Regions from separate parts of the Clostridium cochlearium genome, predicted to be linked through region 2. Evidence: riboswitches for the same ligand, from Rfam matches in the RefSeq annotation. Region 2 holds a riboswitch; each other region holds the start of a gene.
The links. A riboswitch is a leader RNA that binds a small molecule or an ion and turns the genes downstream of it on or off. The one in region 2 is predicted to bind S-adenosylmethionine.
Positions count from the first base shown of each region.

Region 1: another riboswitch for S-adenosylmethionine. It lies ahead of metK (methionine adenosyltransferase); the one in region 2 lies ahead of CKV72_RS05655 (methionine ABC transporter ATP-binding protein).
Region 3: another riboswitch for S-adenosylmethionine. It lies ahead of CKV72_RS10760 (Na+/H+ antiporter NhaC family protein); the one in region 2 lies ahead of CKV72_RS05655 (methionine ABC transporter ATP-binding protein).

Region 1 covers NZ_LT906477.1:171,686-175,978, forward strand. The annotation lists gene yyaC (spore protease YyaC) at 1-432, opposite strand, end outside; gene CKV72_RS00850 (tRNA 2-thiocytidine biosynthesis TtcA family protein) at 494-1,210, opposite strand; tRNA gene CKV72_RS00855 (tRNA-Thr) at 1,448-1,523, shown strand; tRNA gene CKV72_RS00860 (tRNA-Tyr) at 1,529-1,614, shown strand; tRNA gene CKV72_RS00865 (tRNA-Thr) at 1,631-1,706, shown strand; tRNA gene CKV72_RS00870 (tRNA-Tyr) at 1,712-1,797, shown strand; SAM riboswitch class I at 1,907-2,010, shown strand; gene metK (methionine adenosyltransferase) at 2,093-3,268, shown strand; gene recD2 (SF1B family DNA helicase RecD2) at 3,492-4,293, shown strand, end outside.
Region 2 covers NZ_LT906477.1:1,166,939-1,171,231, forward strand. The annotation lists gene CKV72_RS05645 (MetQ/NlpA family ABC transporter substrate-binding protein) at 1-167, opposite strand, end outside; gene CKV72_RS05650 (methionine ABC transporter permease) at 181-822, opposite strand; gene CKV72_RS05655 (methionine ABC transporter ATP-binding protein) at 819-1,778, opposite strand; SAM riboswitch class I at 1,849-1,958, opposite strand; gene pssA (CDP-diacylglycerol--serine O-phosphatidyltransferase) at 2,024-2,542, opposite strand; gene CKV72_RS05665 (ABC transporter ATP-binding protein) at 2,800-3,711, shown strand; gene CKV72_RS05670 (ABC transporter permease subunit) at 3,712-4,293, shown strand, end outside.
Region 3 covers NZ_LT906477.1:2,199,158-2,203,450, forward strand. The annotation lists gene acpS (holo-ACP synthase) at 1-256, opposite strand, end outside; gene CKV72_RS10750 (DUF6514 family protein) at 314-667, opposite strand; gene CKV72_RS10755 (COG2426 family protein) at 900-1,355, opposite strand; gene CKV72_RS10760 (Na+/H+ antiporter NhaC family protein) at 1,410-2,729, opposite strand; SAM riboswitch class I at 2,802-2,904, opposite strand; gene CKV72_RS10765 (FAD-dependent oxidoreductase) at 3,068-4,293, shown strand, end outside.

The sequences.
Region 1 (4,293 bases), 1.0 Mb from region 2:
ATTAAATATATTCATTTCAGTGGAATCGATTATTCCAACTACGGAACGATTTCCCACATGAGGAAGTTCCTTACCAACACCTTTTCCAGGATATATTGGATAATTTCGTGATTGTATAAATCCAATATTATTAGGTTCTCCTAAACAAGCATCTATGCCAAGTATACTATGATTAGGGTATAAAGAAGATATTTCTTCCATTTTTATTTTTATATTTAACGCATGGATTGGATTTTCTATTGTTCCAAAGACAGGCAGAGGAAAATCTTTTGTTTTTAAAATTGTACCAGTTATAGGACCAAGAGAATCTCCTATGCATTTATCTGTTCCTATACACACTATTATAGTTTTTTCATTTAAAAAGTTTATTAAACTATTTCCTATTATTTTATAAGCCAAAGGATCATTATAATGGACCATGGTTTTATCCAAAAATTACACCTCCTTCAATAATTTATATGAAGGTGGTGTAATTAATATTATAGCAAATTGTTTAATTTTGTTTATTCCAAATACAAAGTTGATTAGAATTTGTTAAAGCACCTAATAATCTATTATCTAAATCAGGAAAATCTTTTTTTAGAGATTTTATTAAATTTTTTATAGATTCTCTTTTAGTAAAACCATTAGCAGGACAAGGATTTTGTATTATAGGAAAATTATATTTTATTGAAGTATTTTTAATAGATTCTTCATCTATATATACCATAGGTCTAATTACAGTTATATCTTTCCTATCTAAATAAGTTTTTGGAAGAAAGCAACTAATTCTACCTTCATAGAACATAGATAATAAAAGTGTTTCAACAGCATCATTTTTATGATGACCTAATGCTACTTTATTACAACCTAGCTTTTTAGCATTATCATTTAGTATTCCACGTCTTAAATTGGCACAAAGAGAACAAGGATTCTTTTCTTTTCTAATATCAAATACTATTTCCTTTATATTAGAATCTATTATGTGAAAATTTACATCTAAATCTTTACAAAGAGCTTTTAAAGGAGAAAAATCCATATTTGTTCCTGGATCTATAGTAATTGCTATTATGTTAAATTTTTCAGGAGAAAACATTCTATATTTACTTAAAAGATACAGAAGAGCGATACTATCTTTTCCACCAGATAGGCCAATTGCAATATTATCGCCATCTTCTATTAAAGAAAAATCACTTACTGCTTTCCTAAGTTTACTTAAAAGTTGTTTCATATCAATCTTCCTTTTCAAAATTAAAATTTTATCTAAATAGCATTATAATATAAGCAATACATTAAGTGAAGTATAAAAAATAGTACAATTTAAATTATCTACATAGTTAAGAAAGAGATAGTAAGAGAAAAATAGAGATATAATGATTAATATCGATTTATTATACTATAATCACATTTGAATTTTTAACAATATAATTGTATACTTGTTTTTGTCGACAAGTTCGATAGAAAATGTGCTGGCATGGCTCAATTGGCAGAGCAGCTGACTTGTAATCAGCAGGTTGTAGGTTCAAGTCCTATTGCCAGCTCCATATGTGGAGGAGTTCCCGAGTGGCTAAAGGGGGCAGACTGTAAATCTGTTGGCTTTCGCCTTCGATGGTTCGAATCCGTCCTCCTCCACCATAGTTTCTTAAAATGTGCTGGCATGGCTCAATTGGCAGAGCAGCTGACTTGTAATCAGCAGGTTGTAGGTTCAAGTCCTATTGCCAGCTCCATATATGGAGGAGTTCCCGAGTGGCTAAAGGGGGCAGACTGTAAATCTGTTGGCTTTCGCCTTCGATGGTTCGAATCCGTCCTCCTCCACCAAAAAATAACACTAAAATATTAGTGTTATTTTTTTATTATAGCATAATATATAATTGACAGCTAAATATTAATGTGCTAATATTAGTTAGTAATATAATTAGATAAAAAGCTCTTATCGAGAGAGGTGGAGGGAAAGGGCCCAATGAAACCCGGCAACCAATATTTTTTAATATTAAGGTGCCAATTCCTGCAGAAAATTCTGCAAGATAAGAGGGATAGCAAGTAAAAAGCAAGTCTCTTCTTATCAGAAGAGACTTTATTTTTATATAAGAGCTACACAATAGGAGGTAAAAAAATGAGGAAATTATTTACATCTGAATCAGTTACAGAAGGACATCCAGATAAAATTTGTGACCAAATTTCCGATGCAGTACTTGATGCTATACTTGAAAAAGATCCAAATGGTAGAGTTGCTTGTGAAACTAGTGTAACTACAGGAATGGTTTTGGTAGCAGGGGAAATAACTACCAATTGTTATGTAGATATACCTAAAATAGTAAGAAATACAATAGAAAATATAGGATATACTAGAGCTAAATATGGATTTGATTCAGATACCTGTGCGGTATTAACATCTATATCAGAACAATCTCCAGATATAGCTATGGGTGTTAATGAATCTTTAGAATCTAAACAAGGTGGAATAGATAATGAAGATGTTATAGGAGCAGGGGATCAAGGAATGATGTTTGGATATGCAGATAATGAAACTCCAGAATATATGCCAATGGCAATATCTATGGCTCATAAATTATCTAGAAGATTATCCGAAGTAAGAAAAAATGGAACATTACCTTATTTAAGACCAGATGGTAAAACACAGGTTACTGTAGAATATGAAGATGGTAAAGTAGTAAGAATAGATACTATAGTAGTATCTACTCAGCATGGACCAGAAATTACAAGAGAACAAATAGAAAAAGATATTATTGAGCATGTAATATCTAAAGTTGTACCAGCCGAACTTTTAGATGAAAATACTCATTATTATATAAATCCAACAGGAAGATTTGTTGTAGGTGGACCACAAGGTGATGCTGGATTAACTGGAAGAAAAATAATAGTTGATACCTATGGTGGATATGGAAGACATGGTGGTGGAGCATTTTCAGGAAAAGATCCTACAAAGGTGGATAGATCTGCAGCATATGCAGCTAGATGGGTAGCTAAAAATCTTGTAGCAGCTGGAGTAGCAGATAAATTGGAAGTTCAACTAGCTTATGCTATAGGAGTAGCAAAACCTGTTTCTATTTCAGTAGAGACTTTTGGAACAGGCAAAATAAAAGATGAGAAAATTATAGAAATAATTAATAAGGTATTTAATTTAAGACCTTCAGCTATAATAAAGGAGCTAGATTTGAGAAGGCCTATATATAAACAAACAGCAGCCTATGGACATTTTGGAAGAACAGATATAGAACTTCCATGGGAAAATCTAAATAAAGTGGAACAAATAAAAGCCTTAATCTAATATAAAAGCATATAAAAAAACCCTGGTAAATTTTTACTGGGGTTTTTTATTGATGGATAATAGACAATTTAGTGAAACTTTATTTCTTGAATCAGAAAACTTTTAATTTTATTGGGTATAATTAAAAATAAATATTATATAGTTTTATAAATTGTTCATTATTCATTAACCAGAGGCGGTGTATGATATAATATATAAAAATAGTAAAATTAGGGGAGATCTTATGGAAGAAATACAAGGAACCGTTGATTCCATAATATTTAGGAATGATGAAAATGGATATGTTGTCAGTAGAATTAAGGAAGATGCTAATTCTATAACAACTATAGTAGGATGTATACCTTATATATCGGAGGGACAAAATCTTAAATTATATGGAGAATGGGTAATTCATCCTCAATTTGGAAGACAATTTAAAGTTGAAAGTTGTGAAGAAATCATTCCTGATACTAAAAAAGGAATTGAAAGATATTTATCATCAGGTATAATTCCCGGAATAGGGCCTGTAACAGCTAAAAAAATTGTTCAAAAATTTGGATTGAAGACTTTTCATATATTAGAGAATGATATTGAAAGATTAAAGGAAATAGAGGGCATAGGAGATAAAAAAATAGGTATAATTCAAGAGTCTTACGAAGATCAAAAAGAAGTTAGAAATATAATGATGTTTTTTCAAGAGTATGGTATATCTATAAATCATTGTCTCAAGATATATAAGAAATTTAAAAGCGAATCTATTAGAATAGTGAAAGAAAATCCATATATATTAACAGAAACTATTTCAGGAATAGGATTTAAAACAGCGGATAAAATAGCTAAAAATTTAGGAGTTGATATAAATTCTCCTTTTAGAATACAAAGTGGTATAAATTATGTATTGAATCAATTTTCTGCATTAGGAAATACTTGCATGCCAGCGGATAAATTAATAAAAGATGGAAAAGAAATATTAAATGTAGAAGAAGAAGAGATAAAAGAAAATGTATTACAAAGTGCTCTTCAAGGTAAATTAAGAGTAGAAATAG
Region 2 (4,293 bases):
TCCTCTTTTGCTACTTCTAATATTTCTGCATGGGGAGTTGGTGATGCTCCTACCACTATTTTCTTCTTATCGCTTTTAGTATCTTGTGCCTCCTTTTTTTCTCCTCCACATCCTAAAAGTCCTATGGATAGTATAATTGTTGATAATAAAATTGCTACTTTTTTCATTTTTATAGCCCCCTTATTTAATTAATTTATTATATAAAATATTTCCTAAACCTTGTATTATTTGAACAATTACTATAAGAATTATAACTGTATAAACCATTATATCTACCTTAAACATGTTATAACCATACTGTATAGCAACAGCTCCAAGTCCTCCACCACCTACAGCTCCTGCCATAGCAGTGTAACCAATTAGGTTTATAATAGTTAATATTATTCCTCTAACTATAGATGGAAAAGCTTCTTTTATCATAACTTTAAATAATATTTGTGATGTTGTAGCACCAAAGGATTTAGCAGCTTCAATAAGACCTGGATCCACCTCTTTTAGGGAAGTTTCAATAATCCTTGCAACAAAAGGTGCTGCTGCAATAGTTAATGGAACAATAGCTGCTTCCCTGCCAATGCTTTTACCCACTATAACTTTTGTAATAGGTATAATTGCAACCATAAGTATTATAAAAGGAAAAGATCTTAAAATATTTATTATAAAATCCAATATGCTATAAATAATTTTATTAGGCTTTAATCCCTTTTCATCTGTAACTATAAGTATTATGGCTAAAATAGATCCTAATATTACTGCAAATAAAGTTGAGAAGAAAACCATGTACACAGTATCATTTAAAGCTTTAATTAGTATTTCAGAAATCATTTAATCACCTCCCAAGGTATAGATTTTTTACTTAGATATTCACAAATAGCTTCTTTTTTATTTTCTTCTATATTTATAATTAAACTTCCTAAAACCTCTTGTCTAAAACTTTCTAATTTACCCCAAACTATAGAAAAATCTATATTTAGCTCTCTTGCCATAGATGTTATAACAGATTGTTCACTTACATTAGATGGGAAAAATAATTTTATATTAACCCCTTCATCTGGTAATAGTTCCTCTTCTTCTATTATCTTTTTAAGTTCTCCTTCTGGTCTTAAAAATAGATCTTTTACTTCTCCATAAGCACTTACTTCTCCGCCATCTATTAATGCTATTCTATTACAAATTTCTCTTATAACCTCCATTTGATGTGTTACTACCACTACAGTTATTTTTAATTGCTCATTTATTTTTTGTATAAGTTTTAATATAGATTTTGTAGTTTCTGGATCCAAAGCTGAAGTGGCTTCATCACAAAGTAATACTTTAGGCTCCATAGTTAAAGCTCTGGCTATAGCAACCCTTTGTTTTTGCCCTCCACTTAATTCCCTTGGAAAACTTTTAGCTTTATTTTCTAGTCCAACCAATTTTAATAGCTCTTTTACTTTTTCATCTATGTATTTTTTATCCTTTTTCCATATTTGAAGAGGTAGAGCTATATTATCATAAACATTTTTAGAATTCATAATATTAAAACTTTGAAAAATCATGCCCATATCTTTTCTAAGTTTTCTAAGTTCTAAATCATTAAGATTTTTAACTTCCTTTCCCATTACTGTTATGCTTCCTTCATCATAATTTTCAAGCCCATTTAAACATCTCAATAAAGTAGATTTACCAGCTCCACTTCTTCCTATTATTCCAAATATTTCTCCTTCTTTTATATCTAGGCTTATATTTTTTAATACTTTAATATTTCCAAATTGCTTGCCTACATCTTTTATTTGGATCATTTGTCATTCCCTCCTAGCAAATTTTAATATAAATAAAACCTGAGGAAATCCTCAGGTTTTTACCTTCAAATCCTCATCTCTCGGTTGACACCGCAGGATTTAGCACCTTATAATATGTAAAATACATATACAGGTTGCCGGGCTTCACAGGGCCAGTCCCTCCACCGCTCTTAATAAGCTTTTATTATTCGTTTTTTATCTTGTATTAGATTATAGTGCTTGTTTGAAGTATTGTCAAGAAAAATTTACACTTTTTTAAATTCTACTTTACTTACCATTAGATAAGATAATAATATAATTACTAAATAAGTCATTAATTGATTATAAATTATAAAAGGTGATCCTAGTGAATAAATTACTAAAAGTATTCCTGCTATTGTTATTGGTATACCAGAAAAAACGCCATCAAAACTTGCTATATTATATCTTGCAAGCCTATAAGCTCCTGCCACCGGAAAAATTAAAAGTAAAAAGTATCCTAAAAGGCCTTTATCTGAAAAATTATACATGCTGTATATTAACACAGAAGGAGCAACTCCAAAAGAAATTAAATCTGCCAAAGAATCTAATTCTTTTCCAAGTTCACTAGATACATTTAGCCTTCTAGCTATTCTTCCATCATATCTATCCAATAATGCTGCTATTATAATAAACATTCCTGCTATAGAATATCTTTCATCAAAAGTCATAATTAGAGACATGGTACCAAATATAAGATTGCCAAAGGTAAATAAATTAGGTATAGTATTTTTTATCTTTTCCATATTCTTCTCTCCTTTATTTTTATTGCTTCTTAGATAAATTATATTTTATTATTTCTTTAATTATATAATAACAGTTTATTAATTACTTTTTCTTATGAAAATCTTAAATTTACTTTAATTATTGTATATTATATAATAAAGTTTCCCCTTTAAGATAAAATTAAGGAATTGTTATGATTTTTATTTCTATTTATATGCTAGAATTTTAATACAATAAGACTTATGCATGCTTAATGAACAGCTAGGAGGTTATTTGATTGAATGTATTAGAAGTTGATAATATATCTAAACACATAGGAGGTAGACCTATAATAAGAAGTATTTCTTTTAATATAAAAGAAGGAGAAATTTTTGGCTTTTTAGGTCCTAATGGTGCTGGAAAAACTACTACCATAAGAATGTTAACAGGACTTATTCATCCAAATGAAGGAAAAATTAAAATAATGGGACATGATCTAAAAAAAGAAAGAGAAAAGGCCCTATCCTATGTAGGTGCTGTTATAGAAAACCCTGAATTATATAATTACCTTTCTGGTAGGGAAAATCTTATGCAAATATGTAGAATAAGAAAAATTTCAAAAGCTAAATTAGAAGAAATTATTCATTTAGTAAACTTAGAAAATAAGATTAATCAAAAGGTAAAAAAATATTCCTTAGGTATGAAACAAAGACTAGGCCTTGCTGCCTCTCTGCTTTCAAATCCTAAATTGCTTATTTTAGATGAACCTACTAATGGACTAGATCCAAATGGGATTTTACAATTTAGGGACATAATTAGAACTGTTACAAAGAAATATAAAACCTCTGTTTTTATATCCTCTCATATACTAAGTGAAGTTGAACAAATTTGCTCAAAGGTAGCTTTTATAAATAAAGGTATTTTACAATGCATTGAAAGCATTGACAATATAGATTATATAGTAGAAAAAGAAACTTTCATACTTATTCCTAAAGACATAAATTTAGCTAAAACTCTATTACCCAATATAGATTTAATTCATCACTACAAGGTTATTGATAATAAAATATATATAGAAATAGATAAAAATTCTTCTCATAGAGTTATTAAAGAGTTAGTTGAAGTCAATGTTGATATAAAAGAATTTTATAAGGAACATAAAGTATTAGAAGAAAGATATATGGAGCTTATGGAAGGAGGACAATTATAGATGCTTTCTTTAATAAAAAATGAATTTGTAAAGTTGATATATAAAAAAAAGAGTATATTTTTTATGATAGCTTTTATACTTTTGTTATCCCTTATAGCTGTATCCGAGCATAAATCAAGCGAACAATTTAAAAAACAAAATACTCCAGAAGCTAGATTAGAATATTTAAAGGAACACAAACAAAATTTAGTTAAAGAAAAAAATCTTAATAAAGAAAAACCATATATTAAGGATATAGATAAAGCTTTAATATACATAGATAAAGATATAGCAAAGTTAGAAAAAATCATTGCTTCTGATGTAAAGGAAGATTATTGGAGAATTACTGCAAAAGAATCCATTGAAAGTAAAAAGAAAATAATAAACGAAGATAGTCTTAGTAATGTAGAAAAACTTAGGGAAAGAAAAGAAATAGAAAAGCTAAATATTCTATTGGAAAAGAATATGCCTCCTATGGAAATGGAATTCAATTCTTTTAAATTCATAGAATTAATTATAAATGATGTTTTAGGATATTTTTTATTAGCTATTGCTATAGTATTATTTTCCTCGGATATTGTATCTGGTGAATTTACTCCACCT
Region 3 (4,293 bases), 1.0 Mb from region 2:
CTAAAGGTTTTCCTAGTTCGTTATTTGTAATTTCTATATCTTTTATTTTCATATTCCTAAATCCAGTTCCTAAAGCTTTTACTATTGCTTCTTTTGCTGCAAATTTTCCTGCTATAGATTCATATTTAAAATCTTTTTTCTTTAAATATTTAATTTCTTCTTCGCTAAATATTTTTTCTATAAATTTTTCATTTCTTTTTATGGCATTTTTAACTCTATTTATCTCTATAATATCTACTCCTATACCTATTATCACTTATTACACCTCTTCCAGTATCTAAATATGTAAATAAAAAAGAGGTTCTCACCTCTTTTAATTCATAGCAATTTCTTTTAATTCGTTGTCAAAGTCTTCTATATAGTTATCTATATACTCTCCTATTATATCTATTAAATGGATTGGTGATACAAAATTGTCGTATAATAATTTTAACAATTTATGTACCTTATATCTTTGACAACTTATATTTTTAACATAATCTCTTTCTATATTTATTATACTACCTTTAATTATATCTTGTCTTTCGATTTCTATGCCATATGATTGCAATTCTATAGGATTCTTATAGCCACTTAAATATATATTGCCTTTTGTCATTCTGTAAAAGTAATTGTGCTCTAATTCACCTTCTTTATAAACCTTTTTTAAATCTTCCACAACTACCATATTATACCCCCCTAAATCCTAACTTTAATATCATATTAACACTATACTCTAAAAAAACTTGTCACTTCATGATAATCATTCTTTTTATTTTATATTTATATTATGACATGAAATACTTAAAAACTTTATAAAGGCTAATGGTATTTACTACTTGTGGAAATAACTTGTATTTAATTACAATTTCACTGTCGAATTAAAAATTTCTTTGTTAAAAGTTATATAAAGATTATTCCTAATGTGGAATAAATGCGGGAAAAACTATACATGCAGCTGTAATTACAATGGCAGAAATTAATCCCCCTATCATAGCACAAAAAAATGACTTTTTAAAATCCAATCCCATAAAAGCTGCTACAGCACTGCCTGTCCATAACCCTGTTGTCGGTAATGGAATTCCAACAAATATAATTAATCCAATTTCTTTATACTTTTCTAATTTTCCGGTGTTTTTTTGAATTTTATTTTCAATAATATTATTTAAGGGTTCAAATATTTTATATTTCTTCATCCATTTAAATATGCTATTAAAAAGCAATAATATAAAAGGTACCGGTAAAAGACTGCCTATGAAACTTACTATAAGCACTAATATTGGATTCATATTATAAGCAAATATACCCATAGGTATAGCACCTCTCTGTTCTACTATGGGTACCGCTGACATTAAAAATACTGTTAATAACTCCATTGATTTTCTCCTTCATTTGTTTTATTTTTTATTATACTCTAACCTATATTATAATCAATAGCTTTTTACAGTACTAGCTTTATCTACAGTTTTAAATCTAGGTAATCCTAATATTATTGACAATAAAGCAAATATAACCATTAAATAAGGATAATATAAATATTTCATAATGGCAAATGGTGATATATTAGCTAGAGTAGAAGCTGCTAAAAGTTGCGCACCATAAGGTATAACACCCTGAGAAAAACAAGAAAATGTATCAAGTAAACTAGCTGATTTTTGAGGTTCTATATTATATTCTTTTGATATGTCTTTTGCTAACGGTCCTGCTGTTACAATAGCTATAGTATTATTAGCAGTACATATATCTACTAAAGTAACTAATAACGCTATGCTAAATTCTGCACCTTTTCTACTTTTAATCTTTCCTTTTATAAAATTTAATAAAAATTCTATTCCTCCATTAAATTTTATAATTTCTACAATCCCTGCTATAATTAGCGAAACTATAATTAATTCTGACATTCCACTAATTCCATTTGATATAGATTTGCATAACCCTACTACATCAAATGCTCCATAAACTAAGCCTATCATAGAAGAAAGAAATAATCCTGCTACTAATATTAATAATACGTTTACCCCTAATAGTGCCGAAATTAACACTAATAAATATGGCAATACTTTAATTATATTGTAGTCATAGGTTTCTTTTAATACACCATGAGTTCCTAATGTAACTAACGCGAAAATAATTGTTGTTATTATAGCTGCTGGCAAAACTATAAAAAAATTAGCTTTGAATTTATCTTTAAGTTCACATCCTTGAGTTCTTGTAGCTGCTATAGTTGTGTCTGATATCATAGAAAGATTATCTCCAAACATAGCTCCACCTACAACTGCTCCAATTACTAAAGCTACAGGTATATTTATCTTTTCTGCAATGCCTACTGCCATTGGTGAAAGTGCGACAATGGTTCCCACTGATGTTCCTATAGATAAGGCTATAAAACAAGATATTATAAATACACCAGCTATCAATATATTGCTAGGTAAAATATTTAATCCTAGATTTACAGTTGACTCCACCGCTCCCATGTCTTTAGCTACCTCTGCAAAAGCTCCTGCTAAAATAAATATTACACACATTAAAATTATTTCACTATTGCCTGCACCTTTGCAAAATATTTCTATTTTTTTATTTAAAGATTCTTTTCTATTCATTCCTATAGCTACAATAGCTGAAATCAAAAATGGTACTATTACGGATATAGAATAGAAGTCCTTAGAAATTATTGCCATGCCTGCATATAATGCTATAAATATAAGTAACGGTAACAAAGCAATGGCGTTACCTTGTAATTTATTTTTCATATATAAATCCTCCCAACTTTAATTATAAAAAAACTTCTTGCAGATAAAAGCAAGAAGTTTACATTTCTCCATCTCTTATCTATCAGGTTTTACCTGCTGGAATTGGCACCTTAAAATAATTATTTTTGGTTGCCGGGTTTCATAGGGCCAGTCCCTCCACCTCTCTTGATAAGAATCCATTATTAAATTCAAAATTCATTTTATCACATTATAGCTGTACAAGCAATATATAATTATTGTTTAATTATTTATATATTAACAATATACATTGATATACACATATTATTAATATATAATTATCATTAACTAATAACTTTTTTCATATTCGAGGTGTTGTTATGTATAAAAAATGGAAATGCTTAGTTTGTGGTGTTATATTTGATGGCGATACACCACCTAATCCTTGTCCTGTATGCGGTGCATCTTCTGATGACTTTGAAGAAGTGATAGTAAGTTCAAACAATTTTGCAGATGATTCAAAATTAAATTTTGTAATTATAGGAAATGGTGCAGCTGGATTTTATGCTGCAGATTCCATAAGAAATAGAAATGAGAACTGTAATATCACTATAATATCTAAAGAAAATACAAATAGTTATTACAGGCCACTACTATCAGAATACTTAAGCAAAGAAAATTTGCCATCTAACTTTTATTTATCTAAGGAAAATTGGTTTAAAGAAAAAAATATAAATCTCATTTTGAATACTGCTGTTACTGATATTAATCCTATTGATAAAAAAGTAATATTATCTAATAGCAAAATATTAAACTATGATAAATTAATATTAGCCAACGGTGGACATAATTTTATTCCACCTATTAAAGGTACAAATAACGATGGAGTATTTACATTAAGAAATCTAAAAGATGCTGAAAATATTAAAAACTATGCTAAAAAAGCTAAACATGCTACCGTCATTGGTGGGGGATTACTAGGACTAGAAGCTGCTTGGGAATTAAAAAACATAGGTCTAGATGTTTCCGTTGTGGAGTTCTTTAACAGATTGCTTCCACGTCAGCTAGATGAAAAGGCCAGTAAAATTTTTCAAAAATCTATTGAAAAATCTAATGTGAATATGATTCTAGATGATTCTCTTGTTGAAATTTTAGGAGATGCTTCTGTAAAATCTATTAAATTAAAAAGCGGTAAAGAAATAAAAACTGATATGGTTATATTTTCAGTTGGCATAAGAGCTAATAAAGAATTAGCAGAAAACTGCGGGTTATCAACTAATAACGCTGTAATAGTAAATGAAAAAATGGAAACAAATATCAACGATATTTACGCTTGCGGTGATATAGCTGAATTTAATGGTAGAAATTATGGGAACTGGCCTGCTGCAGTTCAAATGGGTAAAGTTGCTGGCGCTAATGCTGCTGGAGATAACTTAACATTTAAAGACTTTGTTTCTGCTGTTATTTTCAGAGCTATGAACACTAAGATGTTTGCTTGTGGTAATTGTTCTGATAATATGGTTAGTATAACCTATGAAAATCCTCAAAATAACACATATAAAAAATTATTTTTTGAAAAAGACATACTAGTTGGTGCTACTTTGCT